DNA from 2 places in the Pantoea sp. SO10 genome. Region 2 is predicted to be linked to the other one. Evidence: predicted binding sites of a transcription regulator. Region 2 holds the regulator's gene; the other holds the start of a gene.
The links. Region 2 encodes LexA, which represses DNA repair genes until DNA is damaged. Its sites were predicted from a motif close to TNCTGTATGTACATACAGNA; they were not measured.

Region 1 (7,321 bases), 580 kb from region 2:
CCGCGCTGCTCAGCGTGGTGCCAGAAAAAGCGTAAGATTGCGCTTTCGCGATGAACCCGACTTCGGTCGGGTTTTTTTATGCCTGCGAAGGATTGCGCAATAAATTGCGCCGCTACAAAAGTGACGTGTGAAAGGTGTGGAAATAAAACGCTGTAAATACCGTAGCGGCGCAATTTATTGCGCAAATCTACAAACAGCACATCCCGCTGAATAAATACGATTACACCTCTCGGTTAACCCAAATCTTTCCATCAAACCAGATTTAGCCGCCATAACGTCCAGATGTCTGGATGGCTAATAAGATTTCGTGCTAGCTTATGCCCTTTCGTTCGTTGCCGAGAGTGATGGTTCAGGAAAAAATGCCCCCAACTCAACTAATTAAAGGCCCGGTTCAATGAGTGCGATCAACCGCCTGGAGATGCGTAATATCTCCATTGCCTTTGGCGGTTTCGCCGCGCTCGCGCAGGTGGATTTTCTGACTGAAGGCGGCTCGGTGCATGCGTTGACGGGCGCTAACGGCGCCGGAAAATCTACGCTGATGGCGGTGCTGGCTGGCGCACACGATCATTACAGCGGTGAGATTCTGCTGGATGATGTGCCGGTCACTATTCGCTCACCGCGCGATGCCAAAAAGCTCGGCATTCATCTGGTGCAGCAGGAAGTGGATGTGGCGCTGGTGCCACAGCTCAGCTTGGCCGAAAACATTCTGCTCGATCGTTTAGCTGAACCGGGCCACGCCTACAGCTGGCGTGAGATTCGCCGCCAGGCGCGTACGTTACTGGCGCAGCTGGAAGTGAACATCGACGTCAACCGTTTGGTGGAGCGCTGCTCGCTGGCAGAGAAGCAGCAAATCCTGCTGGCGCGCGCCCTGTCCCATCACTGCCGCTTTCTGATCCTGGATGAACCCACCGCCCCGCTCGATCAGCATGAGAGCGAGCGCCTGTTTACCGTGGTGCGCCGCTTGCAGTCCAGCGGCATTGGCGTGGTGTTTATCTCGCACCGCATTCACGAACTGAAAGCGATTTGCGACCGCTTAACGGTGTTGCGCGATGGTCGTCTGATCGAAAGCAGCCCGATGGCGGCGCTAAACGGTGAGCAGATCGTGGAAAAAATGCTCGGACATCGGCTCGATGATGTTTTTCCGCCGCGTCGCGCGCGTGCAACTCAGCCGCTGCTGCTGTCGGTGGAAGGCTTACACGACGATCGGCTACTGCAGGATATTTCGCTGCGTCTGCACAAAGGGGAGATTCTGGGCATTGCTGGTCTGGCGGGTGCCGGTAAAACCGAGCTGTGTAAAGCGCTGTTTGGTGCCAGCAAAAGCTGCGTGATAAAGGGCGAACTGCACGGCAAACCGTGGCGACCGCGTTCACCACATGATTCAGTAGAAAACCGCATGGCGCTGGTGCCGGAAGAGCGCCGCAAAGAGGGCATTTTCATCGATGAACCGGTGAGCATGAATCTGAGCATCAGCGCCGATAACAGCTTCTCGCGCTGGAGCCTGTTTGGTCATCGCCAGGCGTGGCGTTGGGCGGAAGCGGTGATTCAGCGCCTGAATGTGCGCACCACCGGACCTGGGCAAATCCTGCGTCGTTTGTCGGGCGGCAATCAGCAAAAAGTGGCGATTGGCAAGTGGCTGCGCAACAACGCCGATGTGCTGATTTTTGATGAGCCGACGAAAGGCGTCGATATCAAAGCCAAAACCGATCTGTTCACGCTGATCGATGGCTTAGCGCGTGAGGGCAAAGGCATCATTTATGCCTCGGGCGAGTTTTCTGAATTGGTCGGTCTGTGCGACCGCATTTGTGTGCTCTGGGATGGGCGCATTGTGGCAGAGATGGAGGGCAACACCGCCACAGAAGAGGCACTTTTGCTTTATTCCACCGGAGGAACACCTGCGTGAGCAGCAAAGAACTATCCCTAAACTCGCAGCCTTCTCTGCGCCATCAGCTGTTTGATTTCCTCTATAAGTGGGGCATGTTGCTGACCGTGGTGATTTTGATTGCCGCATTTGGTCTTGCTTCGGACAGCTTCCTCGAACCGACCAACATCATTAACATCCTGCGCTCGATTGCCATCGTCACGGTGATTGCGATTGGCGTGTCGATTTCGCTGACCATTGGCGGCTTTGACCTGTCGGTGGGATCCACCGCTTCGCTGGCCAATGCGCTGGTGATTTCGCTATTCGTCTGGCACGGCTTTGGCACCACCGAAGCCATCATTATTACGCTGCTGCTGTGTACGCTGGTTGGCTTGTTCAACAGCTTCCTGATTGTGGTGCTACGTATTCCCGACATGCTCGCCACCCTCGCCACGCTGTTTGTGATTCAGGGCGTGGCGATGACCTACAGCTTTGGTGGTTCCATTACCGAGAATATGGTGCTGCCGAGCGGCGACATGGCCGAAGGCACCATTCCTGCGGCCTTTGGCCTGCTCGGCCAGGTGCCGACTATCGTGATTATCATGCTGGTGGTCACCATTGTGGCGCAGCTGGCGCTGTCGCTGACTAAGCATGGCCGTCGTATGTATGCGCTGGGCGGCAATCCTGAAGCGGCGCGTCTCTCCGGTATTCGTACCACGCGCTATCGCGTGCTGGCGTATGTGCTTGCCTCGCTGCTGGCTGGCTTGGGCGGCATTTTGCTGGCATCACGCATCGGCTCTTCGCAGGTGAATGCCGGCGGCGGTTATCTGATGGATGCCGTTGCCGCGGCGTGGATCGGCTTCTCGCTGGCCGGTTCGGGCAAACCGAATGCGCTGGGTACCTTGGTGGGCGCCATCATTCTTGGTGTGTTGCAGAACGGGCTGGTGATGTTGTCGGTGCCCTATTACGCGATGGACATTATTAAAGGCCTGGTACTGGCGCTGGCGCTGGCGATGACTTACATCCAGCGCCGTTAAGGCGCGTTTAATCAGAAAGAGACCATAATGAAAAAAATTACCCTTTCGCTGCTGGCGGTTAGCCTGCTCAACGCCAGCGCCGCCTTCGCCGATGCCGCAGTGCCTGCGGTTATCGCTAACCATGAAGGCCCGGTACGCATCGCCATCATCCGCAACCTGGGTTCGGACGATAACACCACGCAGTTTGTCGCCGGTGCGATTCAGCAAGGCCGCCAGCTGGGCTTTAAGGTCAGCACTTTCCTCAGCAATGGCGACGATGCGCGCTTCCAGGATTTCGTGAACCAGGCGATTAGCCAGAAATATGACGGCATTATCCTGTCGCACGGTAAAGATCCCTACTCGACGGCGCTGGTGCAGCGTATTGCCGCAGCGGGCATTAAGCTGTCGGTGTTTGATACGCCGGTTAATACGCCGGTAGAGGGCGTCACCGTGACGGCGCAGAATGATGCTTCGCTGGCACAGGAATCGCTCGGCAGCTTAATCAAAGACTTCAACGGCAAGGCGAATATCGTCAAGCTGTGGGTGGCCGGTTTCCCGGCGATGGATCGTCGTCAGGTGGTGTATGAGAAGCTGCTGAAAGAGAATCCGGACATTCATCAGCTGGAGTCGATTGGCGCGGTTTCATCTGATGTACAGGGCGATACCGCCAACAAGATTGGCGCGATTCTGGCGAAATACCCGAAAGGCAAGATCGATGCGATCTGGGGTTCGTGGGATGCCTTCAGTCAGGGCGCGTATAAAGCCCTGCAGGAGAATGGTCGTACCGAGATCAAACTGTATAGCATCGACGTATCCAATCAGGATCTGCAGTTGATGCATGAAAAGAACAGTCCTTGGGTACAAACCGTAGCGGTGGATCCAAAAACCATTGGCGCGGTGAATATGCGTCTGGTGGCGAACAAGATTGCAGGCGAAACCACACCGGCGACTTACGAGTTTAAAGCGTCATCGATTTCTCAGCAGCAGTTGAACAGCCAGCAAGGCGCGGTCAACGTGGCGTCGCTGAATAAGATCATTCCAGGCTGGGGCGAAAATAACGATTTCATCGCGCCATGGTTTGCAACGCTGGAAGCGAAGTACGGTAAGAAGTAGTTTTCCCTCACCCTAACCCTCTCCCACATGTGGGAGAGGGAACCGATTAGCGCGGTTTGTTTTACTCCTTCTCCCGCTGGCGGGAGAAGGCCGGGATGAGGGGCAGCGCGCACAATCTCACAACCCCAACACCAACTGCCGCTCCAACTGCGGATCCACCATCGTGACATGCAATCCCACCAGCCGCACGCCGCGCCCTGCTCTGCGTTCATCCCACGCCTGACGCGCCACCGCGATCATGTCATCTTTATTCAGCACCGGCCAAACGTGCTCCTGCGTGGTTTGCTGGAAATCATTGAACTTCAGTTTCACGCCTTGCCGGGCGATCTGCTTATCCGGCTTGATGGCGGTTAAGCGGCGATCCAACTCCGCATAGAGAAAATCAATAATCTCCAGACACTGCTCCCAGCTGTGAATATCTTCCATCAGGGTACGTTCAACGCCGAGCGATTTGCGTTCGCGCTCAACCACCACATTGCGCTCATCCACGCCGTTGCTGCGTTCCCACAAGATGCGGCCAAACTTGCCAAAGCGTTTAAGCAGCAGCGCCAGATCGGCGCGCTGCACATCCGCGCAGGTGCGCAAGCCCATCTCTTCCAGCTTTTTAGTCGCCACTTTACCCACGCCAGGAATTTTACTGAGCGGCAGCGTCAGTAGAAAATCGGACATCGCGTCCGGCGTAATCACATATTGCCCGTTGGGTTTGTTGAGATCGGAAGCGATCTTGGCGAGAAACTTGATCGGCGCGATGCCGGCGGAAGCGGTCAATCCGGTTTCACGCAGGATATCGGCACGAATCGCCTGCGCCATTAATGTCGCCGAGCCATGGCAATGCAGGCTGTCGGTCACATCCAGATAGGCTTCATCCAGCGACAGCGGTTCAATCAGCGAGGTGTAACGTGAGAAGATGTCGCGGATCTGGCGGGAGGCTTCTTTATAGGCATCAAAGCGGCCGGGCAGCAGCCGCAGATGCGGGCAGAGTTTCAGCGCCATGCCGGTCGGCATCGCGCTGCGCACGCCATATTTACGTGCCGGATAGTTCGCGGTGCTGATCACGCCACGTTGCACGCGGCTGCCGCCAATGGCGATAGGAATATCACGTAAAGAGGGATCGTCGCGCATCTCAACCGCTGCATAAAAGCAGTCCATATCGACATGAATAATTTTGCGCATACGCCCTCCCAGATACTGGATAAGTATACAGCAGCGAAAAATATCGGCAATATTTGTTGAGAGCGAGATTAAAGTTTACAAATTAGTGGTCGTATTCCTTTTAGGAACGCGCCATTTTCTCGGACACTGGCTTGATTAAAAGCCAGACAATGTTAATGTTGCGCTGCGATAGCGGATATTTCCGATAATGCAATACCCGGACGCACAGCGTCATCGTCTCTCTCCACATCAAGGTATCTACAGAATGGGCAGAATCGCATTAACGCTTGCGATGATTCTTATGCCGCTCCTTAGCTGGGCAATGAACCCCGAGCCTACGCAACCGCTGGCTCCGGTGAGCAAAGAGTTAAAGAAACAACTAATTGGCACCCCCGTTTTTATTCAGATTTTCAAGGAAGAGCGTACGCTGGAACTGTACGGCAAAATCGGGAATGAATATCGTCTGCTGGACAGCTATCGCATCTGTAATTTCTCTGGCGGTTTAGGACCTAAACGTCGTCAGGGCGATTTCAAAAGTCCGGAAGGCTTTTATAACGTTAAGCTGAACCAGTTAAAACCGGATAGCCGTTTTTATCGCGCTATTAATACCGGTTTTCCCAATCAGTACGATCGCGCTAAAGGCTATAACGGTAACTATTTAATGATTCACGGAGATTGCGTGTCAGTGGGCTGCTACGCAATGACGGATGCATCGATGGATGAGATCTTCGCCTACACCAACGCCGCGCTACGTAATGGTCAGCAGGAGATTCAGGTCAATATCTATCCGTTCCGCATGACAGACAGCAATATGCAGCGTCATAAATACTCGACGTACATTAACTTCTGGCGTGAACTGCAGCCGGGCTATGCGTACTTCGCTAAGTACCGTGTGCCGCCTACCGTGAACGTGACGGCCACCGGCCAATATGCGGTGAACAGCACGCCGGTGATCGCTACACCGGATGCTGCCTCGAAATCATTCCTGGCGCTCACCCAGGCAAAATAGTGCCCACTCGCCTGGCACTATCCGGTGCCAGGTTTCATTGCCCGTCAGCGGTTGCGTAGCAATCACCGTTACCACATCTTGCGGCGTCGTCTGCTGCTGAAAATCAATTTCCACATCCTGATCGAGCAACGTCGCTTTGCCAAACGGCGCACGGCGCGTAATCCAGTAGAGATTGGTCGAACAGAACGCCATCAGATAGCGCCCATCCGATAACAGCATGTTGAAGACACCCTTCTCACGCATTTCTGCTGCCAGCTCGGCAATGTAGCGGAACACCGCTGGCCAGTTGCCCGGCGTGCGCGGATAACGCTCGGTCAGTTTGTGCAGCATCCAGCAAAATGCTTTCTCGCTGTCGGTTTCACCAATCGGACGAAATGGCCCGGTATCCAGCTGACGATAACCTTTGAGCTGACCATTGTGTGCGTAGGTCCAGTTGCGGCCCCACAGCTCACGCGTGAACGGATGGGTATTTTCCAGCGACACTTCACCGCGATTCGCCTGGCGGATATGCGCCACCACCGAATGCGATTTGATCGGGTATTCCTGCACCAAACGGGCTATCGGCGAGTTAAAGCTCGGCTGCGGATCTTTGAAGGTGCGGCACCCTTTTCCTTCATAGAACGTGATGCCCCAACCATCTTTGTGCGGCCCGGTTCCACCGCCACGCTGCACCAGACCGGTAAAACTGAAACAGATGTCCGTGGGGACATTGGCGCTCATCCCGAGCAATTCGCACATAGCAACCGCCTTAAGTTAGATCCTCTCGCGCGCGGCGAGAGGAACGCATCATGACTTAACCATCTCTTTTTCAATCAACAGCATCAGAATATGGATCACTTTGATGTGGATCTCCTGAATGCGGTCGGCATAGCCAAAGTGCGGCACACGAATTTCGATATCCGCGGAACCTGCCATCTTGCCGCCATCTTTGCCGGTCAGAGTAATCACTTTCATGCCTTTCGCGCGCGCAGCTTCCACGGCTTTGATGATGTTGGCAGAGTTACCGGACGTAGAAAGACCCAGCAGCACATCGCCTTCACGGCCTACCGCTTCGATATAGCGCGAGAACACATAGTCATAACCAAAATCGTTACTGACGCACGACAGATGGCTGACATCAGAAATGGCAATCGCCGGGTAGCCAGGACGGTTTTCACGGTAGCGTCCAGTCAG
Region 2 (7,321 bases):
TCATCAATACCGATGCGGGTTTTGACCGTCACCGGAATGCTCACCACATCGCGCATCGCTTTAATGCAGTCGGCAACCAGCGCCGCATCGCCCATCAGGCAGGCGCCAAAACGGCCGTTCTGGACGCGATCGGATGGACAACCCACGTTGAGGTTGATCTCATCGTAGCCACGCTCTTCTGCCAGCTTAGCGCACTGCGCCAGGGCGGCGGGATCGCTGCCACCCAGCTGCAGCGCCAGCGGATGCTCTTCCTCGCTGTAGGCCAGATAGTCGCCTTTACCGTGAATGATCGCGCCGGTCGTCACCATTTCGGTGTACAGCAGCGTATCACCGCTCAGCTTACGGTGAAAATAACGACAGTGACGATCGGTCCAGTCGAGCATTGGGGCGATGGAAAAACGTTGCGAGGAAAAAGTATCGGTCATGAAACGCAGTAAATCCGCAGTAAGTAAGTGATGAGAAACTGCGCAATCATATCACAGCAAAACGGGCGGCACAGCCGCCCGTTATCAGACGGGTAATTAGAAGTTGAATCCGAGCTGCAGCATGGCACCTACGGTGTTGTCTTTACCTACAGAACCGGCCAGGTCCAGATGGACAGCATTGTTGAACGGTGACACACCCAAACCGGCGGTGAACACGTCAGTATCGGTCGACTTCAGATCGGCGCGATAGCCGGCACGCAGCGCCAGCCAATCCAGCACACGATATTCCGCACCTACGCCAGCATATTGGCTGGTGTCTTCCGACTTGAAGCGCTTGGTTTCAGTCAGATCAACATCCCCAGCCAGCGTAAACGGCCCGTTATTCCAGGAGAGCCCTGTAGTGACCAACGGACGAATTTGATAAGTATCGCGGTAACCGTTCACCTCTTTGGTATCGAGATCGCGCGAGATCAGGTTTTGTCCGGTCACACCAAAGGTCCAGTTCTCACCGAAATCTGTTGCGACACCCGCATCCATGTTGAAACCGGTATCGCTGCTACGGTAGCGGCTGCTGTTGATGTCGCTCTTGTCGTAGTTGTAGATACTCGCGGTGTAGTTATACAGCCAGGTTTTCTGCAGCTTTGGCGTCACGCCGACAGAAACCGGATGGCCGGCAATTGAGAACTCATGCGCGACTGACACACCATAATCGGTGACTAATGCCGCCAGGCCATTGGCACTGGAGCGTAAGTTATTTTCATCACCCGGCACAGGCACTCTCGTGCCATTGGCAACCGCGCGCAGGTAAGCAATATCGCTATCTGCCACGTTGGCGCGCACAATCGCAGTGCCGTAAGCCTTGGTGATAAAGGCAAAAGGTAAGGTTTCATTCGGAACGGTGACGGCCACGGCCACGCCAGCTGTCGCGTGAGCTTTATTACCACGCAGATCGCTGAGCTGGTTTGCCATATCGCCTGCGGCGGCCTTCAGCTGCGGGTAACCATTGAGGTAATCCTGAAAGGTCAGGTTATCGATCACATCCTGATAACGATCAACGGTATCGGTAATGTCGTCAACGCGATCGATCAATTTGTCTTTGTCGGTAACCTGTGCGCCGGCTGATGGCAGAATGATGCTGACGTTATCTTCAGGCTGCGCCTTGGTCATCAATGCTGGGTTAGCCAGCACCGCTGAACTCCAGGTGGAAGAGGCTACGCCGGTACCGCCCATTGCGTCGTTACGCGCGTCGTACCATGTACCTGCTGCCAGAGCTGAGGAAGAGAGAAATACTGCATTCAAACCAACAAGATAAGCTACTTTTTTGTGCCTGAATAATGTCTTCGCCATGAGCCTGCCATCACCTTTGAAATGTCGCTGAATCACTCACCGACTGAAAGTTTAGTTAGCCGCTATTCTGAACCCTGGCTAACGCTTCATTGCTGTGAATTAAAAAGAAATAGCACTGCTATTCGCAGAATTGGACGCTTCCACGCCATTCCGCTGTGTTTTTATGCAGAAAAATTAACAGTGAGTAAATTGAGACCAGAAATTACTTAAGACCTTTTGAACCATAGCCGCTAACCCGGTGAGTTGCAAAGCAAAATCCGTGCAGACGTTGCGCTGCCTGGCCGGACGCATTTTACAGACATAAGGGTTGCAGCAATATTGACGGAAAAATGGCGAAGGTAATCTATTGATTGGGGAGAATTTTCTTAGGGATTTTAAGGACAATAAGCAATCACAGCAGCGTAAAAATTTGTGTGATAAAATAACATCACCTGCAACCCGGAGAATGCTTATGTCAAACCTCACGCCAGAACAACTTCTTACCCAGGCTGAATCACTTTGCCTTGATCGCGGCGTGCGCCTGACCACTCAACGCGCCGAAGTGTTGCGCTTAATGGCAGAGCAGAACGGTTCGATAAGCGCTTACGATTTGCTGGATCAACTGCGTGTCAGTGAACCGCAAGCAAAACCGCCCACCATCTATCGCGCGCTGGATTTCCTGCTGGAACAGGGATTTATTCATCGCGTAGAGTCAAATAACAGTTACGTGGTTTGCCATCATTTTGATGAGCCAGCACATACTTCTGTGATGTTGGTGTGTGACGGTTGTGCGGCAGTTAGCGAAAAACATGCTCATGGCGTGGAAAAAACCATCGCTGCATTAGCGGATCAGGCGGGATTTTCTCTGCGACATACCGTGATTGAGGCACATGGCCTGTGTGAAAATTGCGCAGAAGTGGCGGCTTGTACGCACCATGAAAGCTGCGAGCATGACCATCAGGTCGAGGGTAAAAAGCGGGTAAGAAAATAGGGAGGCACATCCCTGTGCCGGGCCAATCACTACGCTAAATGATTGGCGGGTAGGAGCATCATCCGTGAAGTGAGATTACCAGCGGTAATCTTTGTTGGTTGTTTCCCAGTCTTTCACTTCTTTCTCGGCCTGGTCTTTACCATAACCGTAGCGTTCCTGGATTTTACCAACCAGCTGATCGCGTTTACCTTCGATCACAGTGAAGTCGTCATCGGTCAGCTTGCCCCACTTCTCTTTAAACTTGCCTTTGAACTGCTTCCAGTTTCCGCTCGCTTCGTCTTTGTTCATAATATTCCTCCACTACATCCTGAGTGAGATAGATATATTGCCTGCTTAGCTGGCGATATACCCAGACAACGCGCTACTCATATGCGCCGTATGAGGTAATTGTAGTAGCCGCTTCGCAGTTTGCAGGGAAATACAGATTAATCTGTAGGTTACGCTTCGCTTATTCAGGCGTTAAACCAGCTATCGCGCCGCCAGTGACCACGCCAAATGAGCCACAGCGTGAGTCCGCGTAACGCGAGGAATACCGTCACCGCCAGCCATAAACCGTGATTACCGAGCCACGGCAGCGTGAGCAGCGAGACACCGTAGCCGATCGCCGCCATCACCATGCTGTTGCGCATCTCACGCCCGCGCGTCGCGCCGATAAACATGCCGTCCAGCAGATAGCACCAGACGCCAACCAGCGGCAGAATCACTTGCCAAATCAGATAGCGGTCGGCCATCTCTCGTAGCGCTTCCAGTGACGTCAGCATCGCCACAATCTCCGGACCGGTGAATGCATAAATCAGCGCAAAGATCGCGGCGATGAAGCATGCCTGGCGACAAGCCGCATGCCAAATCAGCAATAGTCGGCTGCGATCTTTGGCCCCAACCGCTTCACCCGAACAGGCTTCAACCGCGTAGGCAAATCCATCAAGCGCGTATGCGGTGAAAGTGAGGAACATCAGAAGCACCGCATTGACTGCCACTACATCCGGCCCAATGCGTGCGCCAAGGATGGTGAGCGACGCGAAGCAGATTTGCAGCATCAAAGACCGCAGCATAATGTCGCGATTGAGGCGGAATAGCCGCGCCGCATCGCCGCGCCAGCTGCTTTTGAGTAAAGCAAAATGGATACCGCGCATCTTTAGCACCCGCGCCACCATCCACAAACCCACGCCCAGCGTGACATATTCTGCCAGCGCGGTAGCCGCCGCCGCTCCGGCGACACCCCAATGCAGTTTGAGCACGAACAGCAGATCCAGCAGGATATTCACCAGGTTGCCGATGATTAGCAGCACCATCGGTGCCCGCGCATACTGCACGCCCAGCAGCCAGCCAAGAATCACCAAATTGGCCAAGGTTGCGGGCGCACTTAGCCAGCGAATCTCAATAAATATTTTCGCCTGTTGCTGCACTTCCGGGCTGCCACCCATTAACGCTGCCGCCAGGCTGCTGACCGGCGTTCGCAGCACCATAAACAGCGCACCAAAAACCAGCGCAATCAGTAGCGGCTGTGTTAAGGCGCGCGCCAGCGCCGTTTTGTCATTGGCGCCAAATGCCTGAGCGGTGAGTCCGGTGGTGCTCATGCGCAGGAACAGCAGGAGCATAAAGATGAAGCTGGTGGCGGTTGTGCCCACGGCGACGCCACCGAGGTAGATCGGGCTATCGAGATGACCAATAACGGCGGTATCCACTACACCCAGTAATGGGACGGTGATATTTGACAGGATCATCGGCAGCGCTAGCCGCCAGAGCGTTTTATCTGAAGAGGAAAACAGCTGCATTAGCCCATTCCGTTGTGTGCGGTAATCAGCGTAATGGCGCCAGAATGAGCCGCAGAAAGAGTCACAGAGAAGTAAAACAGCAGACTGCGGTCAGCGCAAACACGCACCGCCGCAGTTAAAGTGGATCAGAAACTGATCAGAGCCACTCGCCGTTGCGCACAATCCCGACAGCTAAACCTTCAACGGTTAGCGACTGCTCACGGGTATCCACGACAATCGGCTGAAAATCGGTGTTTTCCGGCAGCAGATGGACAATCGCACCCTGCTTTTTCCAGCGTTTCACTGTGACTTCATCATCAATGCGCGCCACGACAACCTGGCCGTTACGCACTTCCTGCGTTTTGTGTACCGCTAACAGATCGCCATCCATAATGCCGATGTCTTTCATCGACATACCGCTCACGCGCAGCAGGAAATCGGCGCTCGGTTTAAAGAGGTTAGCATCCACCTGATAGTGGGCTTCGATGTGTTCTTGAGCCAGCAAAGGTTCACCGGCAGCGACGCGGCCAATCAGCGGCAGCCCTTCGCTTGGTTCTTCTTCCATCAGCAAACGAATCCCGCGCGATGCGCCGGAAACAATTTCAATTACGCCTTTACGCGCCAGCGCTTTCAGATGCTCTTCGGCAGCATTGGGCGAGCGGAAACCCAGTTGCGCAGCAATTTCCGCACGCGTTGGCGGCATGCCCGTCTGGTTAATATGGTCGCGAATCAGGTCATAGACCTGTTGCTGCCGTGCAGTTAACGCTTTCATCCCGCCCCCTGGTTGTTTATACAGTCGCTGTGAGTATATACAGGTATTCGCGAAATGAAAACCGTAACAGAGGGAAAAATCAGCGGTTTGATGAATCTGGAATCCCTATCTCAAATGCGTCCAGAGCAGCGCGATCCAGACGAACAGAGCCAGTAAGATAGTCAGCAATACGGCAGCCGATCCCATATCTTTAGCGCGGCCCGCGAGCGGATGTTGCTCCTGCCCGATGCGGTCGACCACCGCTTCGATAGCGCTATTAAGGATCTCAACGATGATAACCAGCACTACCGAGCCAATCATCAGGATGCGGGAAAGGGTATCTACATCCAGCCAGCAAGCCACGAGAATGGCCACCAGCGCGGCAATGGCTTCCTGCCGAAAAGCGGCTTCGTGCTGCCATGCGGCACGCAGGCCCTGCCAGGAATAACCGGCGGCTTTCACTATTCTTACTAAACCGGTGACGTTATTTGCCATGTCTATGGAACCCTTGAACTATTTTGACGTCAATGTGTGGGCAGTATGAGGCGGCAGAGCCACAGACCTTCGCTGCGCTTTCTGGTATGCTTGCCGCGCTTTGCTAACAAGAGGCTTAAAGTTGTCTATGTCAGGTTGGCGTAAACTCTATTACAAATTATTGAATTTACCACTCTCTATTTTGGTAAAAAGTAAGGTCATTCCGACCGATCCTATCTCTGAACATGGGATCGATCCGACACGTCCGGTGATGTATGTTTTGCCTTATGATTCAAAGGCTGACCTGCTCACACTGCGTGCTCAATGCCTGAAACATGATCTGCCCGATCCGCTGGCTCCGCTGGAGATCGATGGCACCCTGCTGCCGCGCCACGTGTTTATTCACGATGGCCCACGCGTAATTCCCTATTTCGTGGCCAATCCCGAATCGGTAAAGCTGTTCCACGATTATCTGGATTTGCATCGCAGCAACCCGCAACTCGATGTGCAAATGCTGCCGGTCGCGGTGATGTTTGGTCGTGCGCCGGGACGTGAAACCTCCGGTGAATCCACGCCGCATCTGCGCGTGCTCAATGGCGTGCAGAAGTTCTTCGCCATTTTGTGGCACGGCCGCGACAGCTTTGTTCGCTTCTCGCAAACCGTTTCGTTGCGCCAGATGGCGACCGAGCACGGCACCGATAAGTCGATTGCCCAAAAGCTGGCTCGCGTGGCGCGCATTCATTTTGCCCGCCAACGTCTGGCCGCGGTCGGCCCGCGTCTGCCTGCACGTCAGGATCTCTTCAACAAGCTGTTACAATCCAAAGCGATCGAAAAAGCAGTAGAAGATGAAGCGCGCAGCAAAAAGATTTCGCATGAGAAAGCCCAGCAGAACGCCATCGAAATGATGGAAGAAGTGGCGGCGGACTTCTCTTATGAAGCGATTAAAGTCACTGACCGCGTGATGGGCTGGCTGTGGAGCCGCCTGTATCAGGGCATCAACGTGCATGGCGGTGAGCGCGTGCGTCAGCTGGCGCAGGATGGTCATGAGATTGTGTATGTGCCCTGCCACCGCAGCCACATGGATTACCTGCTGCTCTCCTACGTGCTTTATCATCAAGGCCTGGTGCCGCCGCACATTGCTGCCGGTATTAACCTGAACTTCTGGCCAGCCGGCCCGATTTTCCGTCGTCTGGGCGCCTTCTTTATTCGTCGTACCTTTAAGGGCAACAAACTCTATTCCACCGTGTTCCGTGAATATCTTGGCGAGTTGTTTAGCCGGGGTTACTCCGTGGAATACTTTGTGGAAGGCGGACGTTCGCGTACCGGTCGTTTGCTGGATCCAAAAACCGGCACCCTATCAATGACGCTGCAGGCGATGCTGCGCGGCGGCAGTCGTCCAATCACCTTCGTGCCGATTTACATTGGCTACGAGCATGTGATGGAAGTGGGCACCTACGCCAAAGAGCTGCGGGGTGCGGCCAAAGAGAAAGAGAGTTTCCTGCAGATGGTGCGCGGTTTACGTAAGCTGCGCAATCTCGGCCAGGGCTACGTTAACTTCGGTGAACCCCTGCCGTTGATGAACTATCTGAACAAAAACGTG

Region 1: a site for LexA is predicted at 5,174-5,193, ahead of dinB (DNA polymerase IV). Genes of this name have one in related genera too.

Annotation. Positions count from the first base shown of each region.
Region 1 covers NZ_CP040095.1:921,795-929,115, reverse strand. The annotation lists gene pepD (beta-Ala-His dipeptidase) at 1-35, shown strand, start outside; gene FCN45_RS04225 (sugar ABC transporter ATP-binding protein) at 395-1,900, shown strand; gene FCN45_RS04220 (ABC transporter permease) at 1,897-2,895, shown strand; gene FCN45_RS04215 (sugar ABC transporter substrate-binding protein) at 2,923-3,987, shown strand; gene dinB (DNA polymerase IV) at 4,105-5,160, opposite strand; gene dpaA (peptidoglycan meso-diaminopimelic acid protein amidase) at 5,405-6,148, shown strand; gene FCN45_RS04200 (class II glutamine amidotransferase) at 6,119-6,886, opposite strand; gene lpcA (D-sedoheptulose 7-phosphate isomerase) at 6,935-7,321, opposite strand, start outside.
Region 2 covers NZ_CP040095.1:346,272-353,592, reverse strand. The annotation lists gene dusA (tRNA dihydrouridine(20/20a) synthase DusA) at 1-425, opposite strand, end outside; gene traF (conjugal transfer protein TraF) at 522-1,772, opposite strand; gene zur (zinc uptake transcriptional repressor Zur) at 2,224-2,742, shown strand; gene FCN45_RS01565 (CsbD family protein) at 2,818-3,030, opposite strand; gene dinF (MATE family efflux transporter DinF) at 3,195-4,517, opposite strand; gene lexA (transcriptional repressor LexA) at 4,654-5,268, opposite strand; gene FCN45_RS01550 (diacylglycerol kinase) at 5,374-5,742, opposite strand; gene plsB (glycerol-3-phosphate 1-O-acyltransferase PlsB) at 5,870-7,321, shown strand, end outside.